Nitrosospira lacus: one gene and its partner. The protein of the gene in region 2 interacts with the protein of the main gene of each other region in a pairwise test. Links are inferred from orthologs where the notes say so. Each region holds a gene or a part of one and is shown on either strand. Other genes may lie near its edges. The genes, in order: ftsZ and rlmN.

Evidence for each region.
Region 1: the proteins of rlmN (region 2) and ftsZ interact in binary tests that used the Escherichia coli proteins (3 or more experiments, as listed by UniProt). The link is inferred for Nitrosospira lacus from one-to-one orthologs.

Annotation. Positions count from the first base shown.
Region 1 is NZ_CP021106.3:175,416-178,728, forward strand. What follows is about bases 62-3,050. They hold ftsZ (cell division protein FtsZ), read right to left. Parts: upstream 2,145-3,050; coding sequence 978-2,144; downstream 62-977. Other genes in these bases: EBAPG3_RS00785 (PEP-CTERM sorting domain-containing protein), read left to right, coding at 62-317; EBAPG3_RS00790 (hypothetical protein), read right to left, coding at 446-805; ftsA (cell division protein FtsA), read right to left, coding at 2,208-3,050. Outside these bases: more of EBAPG3_RS00785, read left to right, coding at 1-61; more of ftsA, read right to left, coding at 3,051-3,313. UniProt on the Escherichia coli protein: Essential cell division protein that forms a contractile ring structure (Z ring) at the future cell division site. The regulation of the ring assembly controls the timing and the location of cell division.
Region 2 is NZ_CP021106.3:60,451-63,724, forward strand. Bases 130-3,079 are described here. They hold rlmN (23S rRNA (adenine(2503)-C(2))-methyltransferase RlmN), read right to left. Parts: upstream 2,213-3,079; coding sequence 1,046-2,212; downstream 130-1,045. Other genes in these bases: EBAPG3_RS00260 (RodZ domain-containing protein), read right to left, coding at 130-936; ndk (nucleoside-diphosphate kinase), read right to left, coding at 2,235-2,660; EBAPG3_RS00275 (M1 family metallopeptidase), read right to left, coding at 3,028-3,079. Also shown: more of EBAPG3_RS00260, read right to left, coding at 1-129; more of EBAPG3_RS00275, read right to left, coding at 3,080-3,274.

The DNA of each region.
Region 1 (3,313 bases), 110 kb from region 2 along the record:
CCGATGTCGGCATATTGGATAATGGAGGGGATGCTCCGGTCGGAGTGAATGCAGAATCGGTGATTCGTCGTTATGAATTCTACAATTATATAGGTGCGTATGATCCGGAAACTCATGAAGCAAAATTTATTAGAGACCCGGTTTTGGGCTATGGTGACTCAAACCCCGCCCCGAGCGACATCGGCAACTACTTGGGCGCTCAGAATGCAGCGGTCAACTTGAATATAGCTGTCGTGCCTGAACCGGAAACCTATGCCATGCTGTTGGCCGGTTTGGGCTTGTTGGGCTTTATGACACTTCGTCGCAAGATTGCTTAAGCTAGGGCCGCTTCGTATGTGGCTTTTCGTTTTTAGCACCTGAGCGTCTCTTCCTGTCACATTTCCACCTGTGGCGAAAGTCTAAGACATTTAATTCGAGCCTCGCCCCGGTTAGCTTTAACCTTTATTTACACATCAACAGATATCATGTTGGTCTCTATCTCATCTTTTACAAATGGTGGCGGCACCTCAAGTGGGACAATACGCACCTTGGCGTAAACTTCTCCGTTCATCACCTCCGTGTTTACCACTTCCCACTTGAAAGCAAAATTAAAGCTGACATCCTTGTGAAGCCTGTTAGCAAGGAATGTTCGAGCATTTGAACCAATTTTATCATCCAAGAGATCGGCATTTTCCATGAACGTAACGTCTAAAAACCAATGTGTATTCATCTCATGAGGCAGAAAATCGATAGATGCCGCTATGTTGAAGTATACGAATGAATCGTCCTTTGAATACCCAAGGGTACAATTTTTGAATTGAGCCATTTTGGTTCTCCCCTGTGTCGAATTAGGCATGCGTTATGCATACATACGAATGGAAAAAGTCTTTGTCAGCCAAGATTCAGCCTGTTGCCGTACACGTGAAGACGGCTTTGAAGCTAACACTCGACCGCACCTGACGGCTGTCCGATCCAGCCGGAGCCAACTTGCAAAATCCTTAATCCGCTTGTTTCCTCAAAAACGCCGGAATATCCAGCATATCCACTCCCGACTGTTTCATGGCTTCCACGGTGGCATCGCGCCTCCTGTTCGAACGAATCGCGGCGGGAGCATCCAGTTCCTTCCAGTTCACGGTGTCCGAGAACATGATGTTGTCCGTCCCGGTGCGTGTGTGAATCACACTCAGCGGTTTGGGCTGCATGCGGTTACCCACGCCGCCAAGGCCTGTCGCCACCATGGTGACCCGCAGGTTGTCCTGCATGTTCTCGTCGATCACGGTACCGACAATCACGGTGGCATCGTCGGCGGTAAACCCCTTGATGGTATTCATGACTTCGTGGACTTCCCGCATTTTCATTCCCGAGCTGGCGGTAATGTTGACCAGTATGCCACGTGCGCCGGAGAGATTCACATCTTCCAGCAGGGGGCTGGCCACTGCCTGCTCCGCCGCTGCGCGCGCGCGTTCGACACCTGCAGCAGTTGCGGAACCCATCATTGCCATACCCATTTCCGACATGACGGTTTTCACGTCAGCAAAATCAACGTTTACCAAGCCCGGGCAATTGATCACTTCCGCGATTCCCGCGACGGCGCCATACAGCACATTATTGGCGGCCTTGAATGCATCCAGCATGCTGACATCGTCGCCCAGCACCACCATCAGTTTGTCATTGGGAATCACGATCAACGAATCGACATGCTGTGACAGCGCTTCCATACCGGCCTGCGCTGCTTTAAGGCGTCTTCCTTCGAAGGAAAAGGGTTTGGTAACCACCGCCACGGTAAGAATATCCAATTCCTTCGCCACCTGCGCCACCACCGGCGCGGCGCCGGTACCGGTACCGCCACCCATCCCGGCGGTGACAAAGAGCATATCGGCGCCTTCAATCAGTTCCGCGATGCGGTCGCGGTCTTCCATCGCGGCGTCGCGTCCGATTTCCGGATTGGCTCCCGCTCCCAGCCCCTTGGTGATCGCGGATCCCAATTGCAACTGGGTACGCGCTTGATTACGCTTCAGTGCCTGGGCATCGGTATTGGCGGAAATGAACTCGACACCTTGCACCCCATTCTGAATCATGTGGTCCACCGCATTGCCGCCGCAACCGCCGATGCCAATGACCTTGATAACGGCTTCCTGAGTTTGTGTATCCATTATTTCGAACATGGCGCTTCTCCTTTAAAAATTGTTAGTTAAACTTTATGCGGGCTCCTGTTTTTTACGCCGCTGTCAAAAATTCCCTTGAAACCAGCTCTTCATTCTTTCAAGAATCCGCTTGAATGAGTTGCCCTGCAGCCTGGTATGCTGATGCCGCTGAAACTGCTCCATGCCGGCCATGATCAGCCCCACGCCGGTAGAACAGCGCGGCGTGAGCACCACTTCCGCCAATCCGCCGCGATAGTGCGGCAATCCCAGCCGCACCGGCATGTGGAATATCTCCTCGCCCAGCTCCACCATGCCATGCAGGGAGCTGCTGCCGCCGGTGATGACGATCCCGGACGAAAGCAATTCCTCGAAACCGCTGCGGCGCAACTCCGCCTGCACAAGGGAATAGAGTTCTTCCACGCGCGGCTCGATCACTTCCGCCAGCGTCTGGCGGGAAAGCTGGCGCGCGGCCCGCTCGCCCACACCCGCGACTTCCACCATTCCGCGCGGGTCGGCCATGCCGCGCAACGCGCAGCCGTAGCGGCACTTGATATCCTCGGCATCCTTGGTCGGCGTACGCAACGCCATCGCGATGTCATTGGTAATCTGGTCACCGGCAATCGGGATTACGGCGGTATGACGAATCGCGCCATGCGTGAACACCGCGATATCAGTAGTACCCCCGCCGATGTCCACCAGACATACGCCCAGATCTTTCTCGTCTTCCGATAGGACGGCCATTGCCGAGGCCAGCGGTTGCAACACCAGATCACGCACTTCCAGGCCGCAGCGGCGCACGCATTTCATGATGTTCTGCGCCGCGGACACCGCACCGGTAACAATATGCACTTTCACCTCCAGCCGTACGCCGCTCATGCCGATAGGCTCACGCACATCCTCCTGCCCGTCGATAATAAATTCCTGATTGAGGACATGGAGAACTTGCTGATCGTTGAGAATATTCACGGCCTTGGCGGTTTCCATCACGCGCTCGACATCCAGCTGCGATACTTCCTTGTCCTTGATTGCGACCATTCCATGGGAATTGAAACTCTTGATATGACTGCCGGCAATGCCGGTATATACCTCGCGAATTTTGCAGTCGGCCATGAGCTCAGCCTCTTCCAGCGCACGCTGGATCGCGCTCACCGTGGTCTCGATGTTGACGACGACGCCTTTTTTCAAACCGC
Region 2 (3,274 bases):
CGGTGCCAGATCCACCGGCTTGTTATTGTAGACCAGCTTGACTTCGGCGGCGTTGCCTATCGTAAGGGAGAATGGCGGCTTGCCGTGTAACACCTGCTCGGTGCCTCGGGGATTAATCCGCGAAAGAAGCAGCCTGCCTCCATTATCCCTGACTTCAGTCCATGATTCTCCCTCAAATACGAGACGAAGAACATCTCCGCTGCTTGCCGGTTCAGGAGCGGCAATATTCACTGATTCACGGGCAGGGACGCTTGCCGCTTCAGGGACGATGACCGCTGGCGCACCTTGCGGTGCGAGCGGCGCAGCAGGAATGGGAACAGGAAGAGGAGCGGGCACTTCGCGTTTTTGTTCAGCTACCACGGCTTTGTCAGTGGATGCCCCCGTGTCGCCGGTCGTTTTTGCGGATGGCGGTTGATTTTGAGGTAGCGCGTCAGCCCGGTCAGCCCCGGTTCGGGTTTCCGTTTTCACCTCCGGTTGCGGTTGCTTCCCTTTATTGCCTTCGCTGCCATCATAAATTTCAAAAATCAGCAGCAGCACCAGAATGGCCACTCCCGCAATGATCAGATTACGTTTCCCGCCTCCCTGATTTGAGGGAAAAGGGATGCCCTCGGTCTGATACGAGATGGTTGGGGCAGGAGTGGGCGGAAGCGATTGCTCCAGCCGCTGCAATAACGGTCCAGCATCCATCTGCAACAGCTTGGCGTAGTTCCGTACGAAGCCGCGCAAAAATGTTCCGCTTGCAAGATTGTCGTAATCATCCTGCTCCAGCGCCGTAACCTGTCGCACCGATAACCGCAGCTGTCGTGCTACGTCTTCAATATTCATTCCGCGCGCCAGCCGCACAGCGCGAAATTCGTGCCCCACGCCTGTTCCTACCTCGGCCTGGCCCGCTTCCGCACCATGGCCGGCACCGCTGTTGCTGTCAGTGGCGTTCATTACTCGAATCCGCGATCATGCAGCGCCAATGCCTGTTTGGAATTCGGAAACTGTTTCCATGACATGCACGGGGCCAATGGCACTGTGAAGATATCCATCCGTCTTTGCTTCATCTCGCCGCTTCCACAATTGCGCGGCTAGTCCGCCGGGTCTTGTCATGCACTTTTCCGGCGAGTTGCCCGCAGGCAGCGGCAATATCGTCACCGCGGGTCTTGCGCACGGTCGTTATCAATCCAGCCTGCATCAGCACATCGCGGAAGCGATGCACCGCCTCCTGCGATGAGCGCCTGTACCCCGAATTGGGAAAAGGATTAAACGGGATCAGATTGAATTTACAAGGCGTATCCCGTACCAGTTGGACCAATTCACGCGCATGGGCCAAGCTGTCATTGACACCATCCAGCATGACATATTCAAAAGTGATGAAATCCCGCGGTGCGGACTGAAGGTAGCGCTGGCAGGCCGCCAGCAATTCCCTGATCGGATATTTCTTGTTAATGGGCACCAGCTCGTCACGCAGCGCATCGTTCGACGCATGCAGCGACACCGCAAGCGCCACCGGGCAACGTTCCCGCAGCCGGTCCATCGCCGGAACCAGGCCCGAAGTACTCACCGTCACGCGCCGCCGCGACAGCCCATAGGCATTGCCATCCAGCATCAGATGGAGCGCGGTCACCACGTTCTCAAAATTGGCCAGTGGCTCGCCCATACCCATCATGACTACATTCGTGACGGCACGACTATGGTTCTGAAAATTGGGGTGGCTTGGAGGACTCACACCTTTCTGACCGCTCGCGATCCCCTCAAGTTCCGTGATGGACTTGCCAGCGGAGGCTCCCGCCAGCGTTTTATTCGCCCACCACAACTGGCCGATGATTTCCGCAACCGTCAGATTGCGATTAAATCCCTGCCTGCCGGTGGAGCAAAAGGTACATGCCAGCGCACAACCCACCTGGCTGGAAATACATAGTGTGCCGCGACTGGTTTCGGGTATGAAAACAGTCTCGATGCCATTACCCGCACCTACTGACAACAGCCACTTTCGGGTGCCGTCCGCGGCGATATGATCGCTGATTACCTTGGGAGGCTCAATCACCGCGCCTGTGGAAAGCTTGTCCCGCAATCCCTTCGCCAAATCACTCATACTCGCGAAATCGGCCTCGCCGAACCGGTGTATCCAGCGCAGCAACTGCTTGGCACGAAATGGCTTCTCACCTATTTCAGCACAGAAACCGGCAAGAGCATTCGCATCAAAATCCAGCAGGTTGACACTCATGATGTTGAACTAGAAACCATTCTTATCTGGAATAAATGTTCAGCGCCGGAAAATAATAGGCAATTTCAACCGCCGCGGTTTCCGGCGCATCGGAACCATGCACGGCGTTGGCATCTATACTGTCGGCAAAATCTGCGCGAATGGTTCCTTTTTCCGCTTTTTTTGGGTCGGTTGCACCCATCAGGTCCCGGTTCTTCCTGATCGCGTCTTCGCCTTCGAGCACCTGCACCATGACAGGCCCGGAAATCATGAATTTCACCAGATCACTAAAAAATGGGCGGCTGCGATGCACAGCGTAAAAGCCCTCGGCCTCCGCCTGTGAAAGATGCAGCATGCGGGCTGCAATTACTTTCAGTCCGCTGGTTTCAAAACGGGAATAGATTTCTCCAATCACGTTTTTAGCCACCGCATCCGGCTTGATAATAGACAATGTTCTTTCGACAGCCATCAAACACTCCACTAAATTAAGAAATGAAAAAACCTCTGAATAAGTCCTCCGTCGAGCGCGCTGCGGCAAAATCGGAAGGATCACAAGGCACGTCACGAAGGTAGCACGAGTCGTAATTTGACCTGCGATACCAAAGCGAAGCGCGCAACGCAATGAGCACCCAACTTGCCGCAACTGAAGGGACGCCCATATGGGACTTATTCAGAGGTTCCTTTTTGTATTTTAACAAAAAAACCGATTCCGAAGTCGGAAAAAGCAAAAAGCCCGGTGTTGACCGGGCTTTGAGCCGAGAAATGCACGACCGCTCGGTTACGTAATGATTTTCACGGTAAGCTTGCGTACAGTTTCAGGCATTCTTGCGATACCTTCAATCGAGCTTCAACACCTGCGCACGTGTGGGCCACGCGCCCCGCCCGATCGCCTTGGCTCCCTCAAAAATGACATAACTCTGACGGCCGTAGTGCGGCAGAGGCCGTATCAGCGCAGTGAGCGAGGCCGCATCCCGCGCGGACACCATCGCCAGCGTCACGCCATCGGAACGGCTGATCGTCCAGGCCTGCGCCGAGCCTTTGCCCCGCACGATCTCCGGCCGGCCAGGCAACTGATGCCGCGCA